2 regions of the Aeromonas sp. MTB genome follow, and region 1 is predicted to be linked to the other one. Evidence: predicted binding sites of a transcription regulator. Region 1 holds the regulator's gene; the other holds the start of a gene.

Region 1 (7,138 bases):
ATGGGCGGCAGCTCGGTCAAGTTCTTCCCCATGGGCGGGCTGGCCTGCCGCGACGAGTATCAGGCAGTAGCCGAGGCTTGTGCCCGCAACAACTTCTGGCTGGAGCCCACCGGTGGCATCGATCTGGAGAACTTCGAGGAGATAGTGCGGATTGCGCTGGACGCCGGAGTCGAGAAGGTGATCCCGCACGTCTACAGCTCCATCATCGACAGCGCGAGCGGGCACACTCGCCCCGAGGATGTGCGGACTCTGCTGGCCATAGTGAAACGACTGTTGGCCTGATGGCAGTCACGGGCGCCGGTTCAATCACTGACCGGTGCCTGGCTTGTTGATGACCCACTTGTTAACATCGACCCTTTATCTCGCAACAGGAGTCTTGCATACCCCCTATGATCAAGCTGCCACACCCCAGGCTCCATCAACTGCTGCTCCAGCTCCACGCCGAACCGCTGCCACAGGAGGAGCTGGCTCGCCGCCTCAATGTCTCCACCCGCACGGTGCGCACCGATGTGGCGACCCTCAACGAACTGATTGCCACGCACGGCGCTCACCTGATCCACCAGCGTGGCAGCGGCTACCAGCTGAAAATCTACAATCAGGGACTGTTCGAGGCTCTGCTGGCGGCCCAGGGTCAGGATAGCGGCCTGCCACGCACCAGCCGGGAGCGGGTGCTGCACCTGCAGATCCTGCTATTGACGGCAGAGCAGGGGATCAAGCTCGATGAGCTGGCTGATACCTGGTATCTGAGCCGGGCGGCACTGCAGGGGGATATGACGGAAGTCCGCGAGCAGCTCAGCCACTTCAGGCTCAGCGTTGAGAGCAAACCCCGCCTGGGGATGCGCATTCAGGGGGAGGAGACGGCGATCCGGGCCTGCCTGACCCAGCTGCTCTATCAGGAGTTGCTGCACAACAACCAGTTGCAAACCCTGCTACCCAACCTCTGCCCCAGCAAGACGATGGAGGTAGTGGGCAATCACATCCATGCCCAGCTTGCCCGACATCAGCTGCGTCTCGCTGACGAGAGCTTGCAGCAGCTCACCATCTACTGCGCCGTTGCCCTGCTGCGTCAGGCATCCGGTCACGAGTTGCGCCACTTCGCCAGCGAGGATCTGACTCTGCCGCTGCTGGCAGTATCTCGCGATATATATGCGGTATTGCCAACCTTGACGCCCCCCGTAGAGGACGAGATCGCCGGTCTCGCCATCCAGATCCAGGCGCGCCTGATTGCCGATACTCCCCAGCTCAGCCCGGCAATGGCCGCCGAGAGCGAACAGCTGGTTGAGCATCTGCTGACCTACATTCATCAACACTACCCTTACGACCTGCGAGGCGACCAACAGCTGCGGGCCGACCTGCAAACCCATATCAGCGCCATGCTGCTACGGGTCAAATACCAGATTGGCAACCACAACCCGCTGGCCGATCACATCAAGCAGTACTACCCCCTCGCCTACGACATCACGCTGGCGGCCATTTCGGAGTGGATCAAGCAGACCCCCTACCGACTGACCCACCACGAGATCGGCTATCTGGTGATCCATATCGGGGTCGGGCTGGAGCGCCATTACGATATCGGCTATACCCGCCGCCCGCAGGCGCTATTGCTTTGCGATGCGGGCAACGCCACCTTCCGGGTGCTGGAAGCACGTATCAAGCGAGAGTATCCCCAGTTGCAGCTGACCACACTTGAATCGGTGCGGGATTACGAAGGTCTAGTGCAGATCGCGCAGGACTTTGTCATCAGTACCGTCAAGGTGAACGAAAAAAACGCCCCCGTGGTACTCGTTGCCCCCTTCCCGACCCAATACCAGCTGGAGCAGCTTGGCAAGCTGGTGCTGATCGACCGCACCCGCCCCTACATGCTCGACAAATATTTCGATGCCGACCACTTCATGGTGGTCAAAGAACCCCTTACCCAGGCCGAACTGTTTGCCCGTATCTGTGATCAGCTGGAGGCGGAAGATCTGGTGGAGAGCGGCTTCAGAGCCTCACTGCAGGAGCGGGAGCGGATCGTCTCCACCATGCTGGGAGAAGGGATCGCCCTGCCCCACTCTCTCGGTCTGCTGGCGCGCCGCACTCTGGTGTACACCGTACTGGCACCGCAGGGGATCGACTGGGGCAACGGGGAAATCGCGACGCTCATCTTCGTGCTGGCCATCAGCAAAGCCGATTACGAGGAGGCGATGGGTCTCTACGACCTGTTTCTGGCACTGATGAACGAAAAAGCCAGCAGGAATCTGCTGGCTTGTCGCGATTTTGCCAGCTTCAAAGCGCTGGCGCGTACCGGTTCATAACATATAACGAGGAGTGACTACTCCTCATTGAAGCCGGAGGTGAACAGCTCCACCACGGCGGCCAGGGCCTCGACCTCTTCGGGGCCCTCAACCTGTACTTCCACCTGCCGCCCTTGCGCGGAATCCAGCATCAGCAGGCCGATGATGCTGTCAGCATCGGCCTCCACACCATCTTCATTGCGCAGCAGCACGTGAGCATCGAAACCCTGCACCAGCTCGAACAGCATCATGGCTGGTCTGGCATGAATACCCAGCTTGTTTTTCACTTCAACCGAGGCGGAAACAGTCATCGGGTCGTCCTATTGGTCCGTCAGGATTGGGGGGCACTCTTGTCTAGAGTGCGGTGGCGGATCTGCACGTTCTTGCCAAGCAAACGGAATGCACTGGCCAGTCGCTCTGCAATAAAGACCGAGCGGTGCTGACCGCCGGTGCAACCGATGCCGACCGTGAGGTAGCTGCGATTGTTGCGCTCCAGATGGGGCAACCAGGTCACCAGCATGTTCTCGATCTGCTGGGTAAACAGCATCACGTCAGCCTGCGCCGAGAGGTAGTTGGCGACCGGCTCATCCTTGCCGGTGAAGGGCTTGAGCTCGGGGATCCAGTGTGGATTGGGCAGGAAGCGAGCATCGAACACGAAGTCGGCATCCTTGGGAATGCCATACTTGAAGCCGAACGACTCGAACACCAGCACCAGCTCGTTCTCTTTCTTGCCGAGTACCCGGGTCTTGATGAGCTCGCTCAGGTCGTGAATGCTGAGGGTGGTGGTGTCGATGCGCAGGTCAGCGGTCGAGGAGAGTGGCGCCAGCAGGTGGGTCTCCTGACGTATTGCCTCATCCAGCGACAGCTTGTTGCGTGAGAGGGGGTGCAAGCGGCGGCTCTCGCCATAGCGCTTGAGCAGAGTGCCATTGTCAGCGTCGAAGAAAAAGCTGGAGAACTCTACCCGCCCCTCATTGCGCACCTGTGCCAGCAGATTTTCCAGTTTCTCCGGATCGCTCGGCAGGTTGCGCACATCGATGCTGACCGCCAGTTTGTCATACTGGCTCTCCACCGACACAATCAGCTGGGGCAGCAGATTGACCGGCAGGTTGTCCACACAGTAGTAACCCAGATCTTCCAGCACTCGCAGGGCTACCGTTTTACCGGAGCCCGAACGTCCACTTACCACGATTAACTGCATCTTGTTCCCTCACGCCAAAACGGGTGTCTCATCCTTGGCCTGCTGTCAGGCCGAGATCATGATCTGATAGAGCTCTTCGTCGCTGGTTGCCTGACGCAACTGGCGGCAAACCGCCTTGTCACCCAGCTTGGAAGCCATCAGAGAAAGGGTCTTGAGATGCTGCTTGCACTCGCTTTCCGGCACCAGCAAGGCAAACAGCAGGTCAACCGGTTGATTGTCGATGGAGTCGAAAGGAATAGGGTCGGCAAAGGTCATCAGGATCGCGGTTGGCGGGAACTCATCGTCAATGCGACCGTGGGGGATTGCAATACCGGCACCGATCCCAGTACTACCCATTTTTTCGCGGGCCAGCAAGCATTCGAACAGCGCCTGGCGGGAGGTGCCAAGGCGCTCGGCGGCCAGCTCGCTGATGATTTCGAGGGCGCGTTTCTTGCTGGTACAAGGGACTGCACTCTTGGTGCAGTCCCGACTCAGTATGTGTTCAAGTTGCATGGTTATTTTTTATTTAACTTATCTTTGTGCTTGATGATCTGCCTGTCCAGCTTGTCGAGCAAGGTGTCTATCGCAGCATACATATCGGCATGTTCAGAGTTGGCAAACACTTCGCCACCGCTGACGTGCAATTTGGCTTCCGCTATCTGGTTCAGTTTTTCCACGCTAAGCACCACATGAACATTGTTGATGTGGTCGAAGTGACGCTCGAGTTTGGCAAATTTGTTATTCACATAATCACGCAGAGCTTCGGTGATCTCGACATGGTGTCCGGTCAGGTTAATTTGCATAACATCATCCTTTTGTTTGCCTAAACCAGGCGTTTGCGCTGATTGGAAGGTGGGATAAACAAGGATTCGCGATACTTAGCGATCGTGCGTCTCGCCACCATAATACCCTGTTCGGCCAGCAAATCCGCGATCTTGCTATCACTTAACGGCTTGGCAGGATTCTCTGCCGTGACCAGCTTCTTGATGAGCGCGCGAATTGCGGTCGATGAGCACTCTCCTCCTCCTTCGGTGTTCACATGGCTGGAGAAAAAAAACTTCAATTCGAAGATACCACGGGGGGTATGCATGTACTTCTGGGTCGTCACCCGGGAGATGGTCGACTCATGCATCTCTACCGCTTCGGCGATGTCATTGAGCACCATCGGCTTCATCGCCTCTTCACCATACTCGAAAAAGCCCTGTTGCTGCTCGACAATGCAACTGGCCACTTTCAGCAGGGTGTCATTGCGACTTTCCAGGCTCTTGATGAACCACTTGGCTTCCTGCAAATGGGAGCGGATAAACTGGGTGTCGGTGCTGCTGCGGGCGTTGCGGGCCATGGCGGCATAGGTCTCGTTGACCCGGATGCGGGGGGCAGAGTCGGGATTGAGCTCGACCACCCACTTGCTGCCCTTCTTGACCACGGAGACGTCGGGGATCACGTACTGGGAGTCGCTCTGGATGATGCCATTGCCGGGGCGCGGCTCCAGCAGCTGGATCAGATCCAGCACCTCCTTGAGGTCGCTCTCTTTGAGTTTTGTCTTGCGGGCGAGGGTGCGGTAATCCCGGTTGCCGAGCAGCTCCATGTGCTCGAGGATCACCTCCTTGGCCTCGTTGAGCCAGGGGGTCTGCGGGTCATACTGATCCAGCTGGATCAGCAAACACTCCTGCACAGAACGGGCAGCAATGCCGACCGGATCGAAGTGCTGCACCCGCTTGAGTACCGCCTCGACCTCATCGAGTTCCACCTCTACGTCATCGCTGGTGACGGCAGCCTGAATATCCTCCAGCGCAACGGTCAGATAACCGGATTCGTCGATGGCATCGATGATGGCGAGCGCGATGGCGGCATCCACATCGCTGAACGGTGTGAGCCGCATCTGCCACAACAGATAATCCTGCAGGTTTTCGGTGGTCTCTCCCTGATAGACGCTATCTTCCCCATCGTGGATGGGGCCCGCGCTCTGGGCGGTGCCGGCAGAGTAAACCTCGTCCCAGGTGGTATCCACCGGCAACTCATCCGGCATCTGCTCTTGGGCCATGGCATCGCTGGAATCCAGCTGGCTGGCATCGACCGGCGCTTCCGGACTGGTCTCTTGCGTCTCGCTCTCTTCCTGCTCCAGCAGAGGGTTGTTTTCGAGCGCTTGCTGAATTTCCTGCTGAAGTTCCAGAGTGGAGAGCTGGAGCAGACGAATCGCTTGTTGTAATTGCGGCGTCATGGTCAGGGACTGACCGAGACGCAACTGTAATGTCGGCTTCATCTACGTCGGGATATCCTTATGTTCAGCGAGGCACTCGTCAAAGGAAATGAAGGCATGCCCCCTTACTATAGACTGAATTGATCGCCCAAATAGACGCGCTTGACCTGCTCATCGGCAAGGATGTCAGCCGGTGCACCTTCGGCAATCATCTTGCCGTGGCTGACGATATAGGCCTTCTCACATACGTCCAGAGTCTCTCTGACGTTGTGGTCGGTAATCAAGACGCCAAGGCCTCTATCTTTCAGATGCTGAATGATCTTCTTGATGTCTATCACAGAAATCGGGTCAACCCCTGCAAAGGGTTCATCCAGCAGAATAAAACGCGGCTCGGCCGCCAGCGCACGGGCGATCTCGACCCGACGGCGCTCACCGCCGGAGAGGCTCTGACCCAGGTTGTCGCGAATGTGGGTGATATTGAACTCTTCCAGCAGTTGCTGAACCTTGTCCTCACGCTCCTCACGGCTCAACCCTTTGCGGGTCTGCATCACCCCCATCAGGTTGTCGAACACCGACAGGCGACGGAAAATGGAGGCCTCCTGCGGCAGGTAACCGATACCGTTGCGGGCCCGCACATGCATGGGCTGCAGGCTGATGTCCTGATCGTCGATGGTGATGAGACCGGCATCGCGCTGTACCAGCCCCACGATCATGTAGAAGGAGGTGGTCTTGCCCGCCCCGTTGGGGCCGAGCAGGCCGACAATCTGGCCAGTGCCCACTTCAAGGCTGACGTCACTTACCACCATGCGGCGCTTGTAGCTCTTCTGCAGGCCCACTGCTTTTAACACTGCCATGGCTTATTTTTCCTGCTTCTTCTGGTCGGCGGGCTTGTCGAAATTCTCTACCTGATCCGGCAGGAACACGGTTTTGACCCGCTGGCTCGGGCTCTTGCTCTCGGCGATCATCTTCTGTTTGACGATGTCGTAGCGGATCAGATCGCCATTGACCTGGCTATCTTCCTGCTTGAGCTGACCGTTGCCGGTGATGGTCACCAGCCGGTTCTTCAGCTCGTAGCGGATAGTGTTGCCGTGGGCATTGACCGGCTTGCCGTTATCCAGGATCTGGAAGAAGGTGGCGGGCTTGCCGTAGGCAGTCATCACCTCGGCCCCTTTCTCGCCGGAACGGGTCACTACCACCTTGTCAGCCTTGATCCGGATGGTGCCCTGATTGATGGTGACATCCTCTTCGAAGGTGATGCGGTTGTCCTGCATCTCGGCCACCTGTTTGACGGCATCGACGTAGACCTTCTCGGCAAAGTCGGACTCTTTGGCTGTCACCGCACCACACAACAACAGGGCTGCGAGGGCCAGATTAGCGTTTTTCATTGAAATAGATGGCATGGCCTTGATCCAGTAACTCAAAATATTTGCGGTCCAGATGGCCCTTGAGGCCAACCCCTTGGGTCTGGAAATCCCGACCCAGAATGTT
Region 2 (7,138 bases), 620 kb from region 1:
CGTCATCGACGATCCACACTTTGGCGGTCATGGGGTTCCCTTACTTGCGAAGCGGTAGAAAAATGGTGAATTCGGTGTGACCCGGCCAGCTGATGCAGTCAATCCGCCCCTTGTGCTGGTCGATCAGGTTCTGGGCGATGGAGAGGCCGAGCCCGGTTCCCCCCTCTTTGCCGGTGATCATCGGGTAGAACAGGGTGTCGCGAATGGCATCGGGAATGCCGGGGCCGTTGTCGATGATCTTGATCTCCGCTGCCAGCCGGTAACGCTGACCGTGGATGGTGATCTGGAATGCAGTACGGGTTTTGATACGAATAAGCCCGGTCTGATCGCCCAGTGCTTCGGCCGCGTTGCGCACTATGTTGAGAAACGCCTGCTGCAGCTGATCCGGCTCCATCTCGAATTCGGGGATGCTGGGATCGTAATCTCGTTCGATGCGAACAAAGGGAGGGAGTTCGAGCTCCACCAGTCGGCGTACCTGTTCCAGCACCGAATGGACATTGTGCATCTGGTGACGGCCGGGGCGCTGGGGGCCGAGCAGCCGATCGACCAGTACCCGCAGCCGATCGGCCTGTTCGATGATGATGCCGGTATATTCGCGCAGCGCCGGATCCGGCAGCTCTTTTTGCAGCAGCTGGGCTGCGCCGCGCAGGCCGCCGAGGGGATTCTTGATTTCGTGGGCCAGCCCGCGCACCAGCTCCTTGGCCGCCAGCTGCTGGGCATGTTGCTGCTGCTCCTGGCTGATCTTCTTCTGCTGGTCGATCTTGCGCAGCTCCACCACCAGCAGACGCTGTTCGTGGTCGGCCATCGGGGTGGCGCTCAGCTCCACCAGTCGCGGTTCTCCCTCTACCACCAGAGTCACTTCGCTATCGGTAAAGCCTTGCCCTGACGCGAGGCACTGCTTGAGCCGCTGCAAATCGAGGGAGATATGTTCCAGCAGATGGGGCAGTTCGATGCCGATCAGCCTGCGTTCACTGAGGGAGAGCAGCTGTTCAGCCGCCGGGTTGACGAATTGGATGCAGAGCCGCTCATCCATCAGGATCACGGCGGTCAGCAAATTATCCAAGAGTGTTTTGGCGTTGTCCGAGCGGGTTGGCACAGGTTTCTCCCTAAAACGGTGCTACACACCTGTTATGCACCGATATGGTGCATAGAGTTTACCCGCATCGGTGCGCTATATCACCCCTAGTCGGCTTTGGGGGTGGGTTTGGGAGCCGGCGTCACGCTCGCTCTATGCAGGTAAAAGGTGACTGCACTGGATTTAGCAAGGATCGTACCGTCTTTAGCGAGCAGCTCGAGCTGAGCCTCGTGGGCGCCGCGATCGACGTTTTCGACGCGGACAGAGAGGCTGTTGCTGACGATGGGGGCGGCTTTGCCATCCAGGGTCAGGCGCACATCATACTGGGTCGGAGGTTTGGGGCTGATGGTGCCCTGAAAGACGATGTTGCCTGTGTTGTCGCGCAGGGTGCTGCCCTGTTCCGGGGAGAGCAGTTCGATGGTCAGCTTGGCCGCCTCTTTCTCTTTCTTGGCATCGGCGCCGGTCAGGCTGTTGAAGTTATCCACCTGCACCGATCTGGGCGCGCTGCTGCCCAGCAGCGGGGCGACCCGCAGATCGACCTCTTTGGCGTTTTTGCCGGGTGGTGGCGCATCCGAGTAGTGGGTGATGCCATTGCCATCGACCCAGGAGTAGACCTTGGCCGCATCCGTACCGAACGAGGTCAGCAACAGGAGGCTGAGCACCCCTATGCCATGCTTGTTGTTCATCCATCTCTCCTTGACGGTATTTTGCTTAATCCTATCAGAGAAAAAACCCGCCAGATGGCGGGTTTTGTCACGATTAAGCAAGCTGACCTGATTTAAACGGCCAGTCTGCTGAGACTTAGACGGAGTAGTACAGTTCGAACTCCAGCGGGTGCGGGGTCATGCGCACACGGTCAACATCCTGCTGTTTCAGTTCCAGATAGGAGTTGATGAAGTCATCGCTGAACACGCCGCCACGGGTCAGGAACTCGCGGTCAGCATCCAGAGCGGCCAAGGCTTCGTCCAGAGAACCGGCAACGGTCGGCACTTCTGCGGCTTCTTCCGGCGGCAGGTCGTACAAGTTCTTGTCCATGGCATCGCCCGGATGGATCTTGTTGATGATACCGTCCAGACCGGCCATCAGCTGGGCTGCGAAGGCCAGGTACGGGTTGGCAGCCGGATCCGGGAAGCGCACTTCGATACGACGGGCTTTCGGGCTCGGTACCACCGGGATACGGATGGAGGCAGAGCGGTTGCGGGCAGAGTAGGCCAGCATGACCGGTGCTTCATAACCCGGAACCAGACGCTTGTAGGAGTTGGTGGTCGGGTTGGCGAAGGCGTTGATGGCCTTGGCGTGCTTGATGATACCGCCGATGTAGTGCAGCGCCATCTCGGACAGACCGCCATACAGGTCGCCAGCGAACAGGTTGACGCCGTTCTTGGCCAGAGACTGGTGGCAGTGCATGCCGGAGCCGTTGTCACCGAACATGGGTTTCGGCATGAAGGTCACGGTCTTGTTGTAGGCGTGGGCCACATTGTGGATCACGTACTTCAGTACCTGTACTTCGTCAGCTTTCAGCGTAAGAGTGTTGAAGCGGGTAGCGATCTCGTTCTGACCGGCAGTGGCCACTTCGTGGTGGTGAGCTTCAACGACCTGGCCCATCTCTTCCAGCACCAGACACATGGCGGCGCGGATATCCTGGGAAGAGTCGACCGGTGCAACCGGGAAGTAACCGCCTTTCACGAACGGACGGTGACCCTTGTTGCCATGCTCATAGGCAGTGCCGGAGTTCCATGCGGCTTCTTCAGATTCGATTTTCACGAAGCTGTGGCCCATGGTGTTGGAGAAAGTAATGTTGTCGAACATGAAGAATTCCGGCTCCGGCCCGAACAGCACGGTGTCAGCGATGCCGCTGGACTTCAGGAAATCTTCTGCACGCTTGGCGATGGAGCGCGGATCGCGGTCGTAGCCCTGCATGGTGGCAGGCTCCAGCACGTCACAAACGATGTTCAGAGTGGTCTCTTCGGTGAACGGGTCCAGCTTGGCGGAGGCTGCGTCCGGCATCAGTACCATGTCGGATTCGTTGATGCCCTTCCAGCCGCCGATGGAGGAACCATCGAACATCTTGCCGTCTTCGAAGAAATCTTCATCAACCTGGTGAGCAGGGATGGATACATGCTGCTCTTTACCCTTGGTGTCGGTAAAGCGCAGATCAACAAACTTGACTTCGTGTTCCTGGATCAGGGCCAAAACGTTCTGGGCTGACATGCTAAGTAACCTCCGGTGTTAAAACTCTCTGGGTGAATGCGTCGTCGTATTCACATAAGCCAGTATCGTGCCAAGTTTGTGACAGCTTGATTTCAGGGCAATCTCGCAGAAGAGGCTCCCCAAAATCAGGCGATCTCGACTCGCGTTGCATCAATTTAGTGCGATGGTGGATCGTTTTGGTGCACTGTAATGGTGCGCGAAATACGGTCACCGCCCATCTAAGCAGGGTTTGTCAGAGAGGTCTATGATCCAGATCTGTTGTTATGCGCGAATGTACTGCAATTCTGCTAGGCAGATCACAAAGGCAAGAGTACAATTAGCGCCCAATTTTACCCGGTGATTGAGGCGAGAATGTTAGAGAATTTACGCAATATTGCGATTATTGCGCACGTTGACCACGGCAAAACGACTCTGGTTGATAAGCTGCTGCAGCAGTCCGGCACCCTGGACCGCTCCACGGAAGGCCAGGAACGGATCATGGACTCCAATGATCTGGAACGGGAACGTGGCATCACCATTCTCGCCAAGAACACTGCGATCCGCTGGAATGACTACCGCATCAACATCGTTGATACCCCGGGTCACGCCGACTTCGGTGGTGAAGTAGAGCGCGTACTGTCCATGGTTGACTCCGTGCTGCTGCTGGTTGACGCCGTAGACGGCCCGATGCCGCAAACCCGTTTCGTGACCCAGAAAGCGTTCGCTCAGGGTCTGAAGCCGATCGTGGTCATCAACAAGGTTGACCGTCCGGGTGCTCGTCCTGACTGGGTAATGGATCAGGTATTCGACCTGTTCGACAACCTGGGCGCGACTGACGAACAGCTGGATTTCAAAGTTGTTTACGCCTCTGCACTGAACGGTTGGGCCACCATGGATCAGGACGTCGAGTCCGAGAACATGGAGCCGCTGTTCCAGGCCATCGTCGACAACGTGGAAGCCCCGAAAGCTGACACCGAAGGCGCGTTCCAGATGCAGATCTCCCAGCTGGACTACAACTCCTACGTGGGCGTTATCGGTATCGGCCGTATCACTCGTGGTCGCGTCAAGACCAACCAGCAAGTCACCATCGTTGGTGCTGACGGCAAGACCCGTAACGGTAAAGTCGGTCAGGTGCTGGGTTACCTGGGTCTGTCCCGTACTGAAGTTACCGACGCGCAAGCGGGTGACATCATCGCTATCACCGGTCTGGGCGAGCTGAAAATCTCCGACACCATCTGTGACAACGGTGCCGTTGAAGCCCTGCCGCCGCTCTCCGTTGACGAGCCGACCGTGAACATGACCTTCCAGGTCAACACCTCACCGTTCGCCGGTAAAGAGGGCAAGTTCGTGACCTCCCGTAACATTCTGGAGCGTCTGAACCAGGAGCTGGTCCACAACGTGGCCCTGCGCGTGGAAGAGACTGATGATCCGGACAAGTTCCGTGTATCCGGTCGTGGTGAACTGCACCTCTCCATCCTGATCGAAAACATGCGTCGCGAAGGTTACGAACTGGCTGTGTCCCGTCCGGAAGTAATCCTGCGTACCGTTGATGGCGTTCTGCAAGAACCGTTCGAAACTGTAACTGTGGACGTTGAAGAAGCGCACCAGGGTTCCGTGATGGAGCAACTGGGTCTGCGTAAAGGCGAAATGACCAACATGACCCCGGATGGCAAGGGTCGTGTCCGTCTGGACTTCATGATCCCGAGCCGTGGCCTGATCGGCTTCCAGACCGAGTTCATGACCATGACCTCAGGTACCGGTCTGCTGTACCACACCTTCGACCACTACGGTCCGCACAAGGGTGGCAGCATCGGTGAGCGTCAGAACGGCGTGCTGATCTCCAACGCTACCGGTAAGGCACTGACTTACGCCCTGTTCGGTCTGCAAGACCGCGGTCGTCTGTTCATCGGTCACGCGACCGAAGTGTACGAAGGCCAGGTGATCGGTATTCACTCCCGTTCCAACGACCTGACTGTTAACTGCCTGAAAGGCAAGCAGCTGACCAACATGCGTGCCTCCGGTACCGACGAAGCTCAAGTGCTGACTCCGCCGATCCGCATGACTCTGGAACAGGCTCTCGAGTTCATCGATAACGACGAACTGGTAGAAGTGACTCCGAAGAACATCCGTATCCGCAAGAAATTGCTGACTGAGCTGGATCGCAAGCGCTCTGGCCGTGGTTAATGCCATGTGCTGAGCCTCGGCAGCCTTCGTGGCCGCTGACGGTTCACTGATAAACGGACCCAAACCTCTGGTTTGGGTCCGTTTTTTTATGTCAGTGATCCGCTCTGGCCATCCTGATGAGCTCGTTCAGGCCATCCGGTAATGGGGCTGATGAGCGGTGAGCGAAGGTCGTGGGGATGGGTGAGATAAAAAAGCCGCAGCGGGTGAACGCTGCGGCTTTTTGCTGGCTTGCAGTGAGGGATTACTGGCGCCAGAAGGAGGGGAAGAAGAGCACGGCGACCGTCAGGATCTCCAGTCGTCCCAGCAGCATGCCGAATGACAGCAGCCATTTGGCCGATTCCGGCAGGCTGGCAAAGTTGGTGCTGGGGCCGACCACCGGGCCCATGCCCGGGCCGACGTTGGCGACAGCGGTGATGGAGCTGGAGATAGCCGTCAGGGGGTCAAGCCCGATGGCGCCCAACAGTGCGGCTATCACCAGAATGATGGCGAAGTAGGCCAGCACGAATGAGATCATCGAGCGGATGATGGCGTCATTGACTGTCCGGCCGTTGTACTTCTGCGGGAACACGGCGGAGGGGTGCATCAGCTGGCGCATCTGCTTTCTGAACAGGGCAAACGCCACCTGTACCCGGAAGATCTTGAGGCCGCCCGCAGTGGAGCCGGAGCAGGCCCCAAGAGCCAGCAGCACGATGAAGACGATGCTGGCGAGCGGCCCCCAGGTGCCAAAGTCACCAAGGCCGTAGCCGGTGGTGGTGAGCACCGAGACGATGTTGAAGCAGCTGATGCGCAGGGCATCCCAGAAGCCGAACAGGTCTCTCTCCCACAGATAGAAGGTCATGATGACGGTGACCCACACCACCAGCCAGAAGAAACCTCGCACCTGGGCGTCCTTGAACAGGCTGTTGTCCCTGTGGTTGAGGCTCTGCACATAGAGCAGGAAGGGCAGGCCGCCGAGGAACATGAACAGGGTGCCAATCCAGTGTGCCGAGTTGGAGAAGTGGGACATGGATTGATCGGAGGTGGAGTAGCCGCCGGTACTGAGGGTGGTCATGGCGTGGTTGATCGCCTCGAACATGTTCATGCCGCTGGCCCAGTAGGCCATGAAGCAGAGCATGGAGAGCACCAGATAGACCACGACGATGTTGTTGGCGACCGTCTTGGCACGCGGTGCGCTTTTGTCCGACCAGTCCGAGCTCTCGGTCTGGAACAGCTTCATGCCGCCAACGTTGAGGTAGGGCAGCACGGCAACCGCCATCACGATAAAGCCGACCCCGCCCAGCCACTGCAGGATGGAACGCCACAACAGGATGCTGTGTGCCATGTTGTCGAGGCCGGAGAGCACGGTAGAGCCCGTGGTAGTCACCCCCGACATGGTCTCGAAGTAAGCGTCGGTGAAGTTGATGTGGGTGATGAAGACAAAGGGCAGGGCGCCGAAGGCGCAGGCCACCACCCAGACCGAGGTGGTGAGCAGGAACATCTCCCGCACCCCCAGATGAAACTCCGCCTTGCGACCATAGTGGAGGCAGAGCAGGGCGGCGCCGTGGGTGATCAGCACGGACTTGAGAAACTCGACAAATCCCTCTGACCCGGTGAGCAGTGCCAGCAAGGTGGGCAGCCACATGAAGAGCGCCAGCTTGGAGAGCACCAGCCCGAGGGTGAAGATAATGGGACGCAGCTTGATCATGTTCG

Evidence for each region. The regulator sigma-54, encoded in region 1, starts transcription at its own class of promoters, with help from an activator protein. The targets are predictions, from matches to a motif close to TGGCACNGTTTTNGCTT.
Region 2: a site for sigma-54 is predicted at 3,343-3,359, ahead of glnA (glutamate--ammonia ligase). Genes of this name have one in related genera too.

What each region holds. Positions count from the first base shown of each region.
Region 1 covers NZ_CP147026.1:344,889-352,026, reverse strand. The annotation lists gene dagF (2-dehydro-3-deoxy-phosphogluconate aldolase) at 1-282, shown strand, start outside; gene WBR25_RS01685 (BglG family transcription antiterminator) at 390-2,294, shown strand; gene npr (PTS phosphocarrier protein NPr) at 2,312-2,584, opposite strand; gene rapZ (RNase adapter RapZ) at 2,605-3,471, opposite strand; gene ptsN (PTS IIA-like nitrogen regulatory protein PtsN) at 3,517-3,963, opposite strand; gene hpf (ribosome hibernation promoting factor) at 3,966-4,253, opposite strand; gene WBR25_RS01660 (RNA polymerase factor sigma-54) at 4,274-5,713, opposite strand; gene lptB (LPS export ABC transporter ATP-binding protein) at 5,779-6,504, opposite strand; gene lptA (lipopolysaccharide transport periplasmic protein LptA) at 6,508-7,035, opposite strand; gene lptC (LPS export ABC transporter periplasmic protein LptC) at 7,022-7,138, opposite strand, start outside.
Region 2 covers NZ_CP147026.1:4,327,324-4,334,461, reverse strand. The annotation lists gene glnG (nitrogen regulation protein NR(I)) at 1-31, opposite strand, end outside; gene glnL (nitrogen regulation protein NR(II)) at 41-1,096, opposite strand; gene WBR25_RS19870 (DUF4124 domain-containing protein) at 1,183-1,761, opposite strand; gene glnA (glutamate--ammonia ligase) at 1,877-3,286, opposite strand; gene typA (translational GTPase TypA) at 3,638-5,449, shown strand; gene WBR25_RS19855 (TrkH family potassium uptake protein) at 5,691-7,133, opposite strand.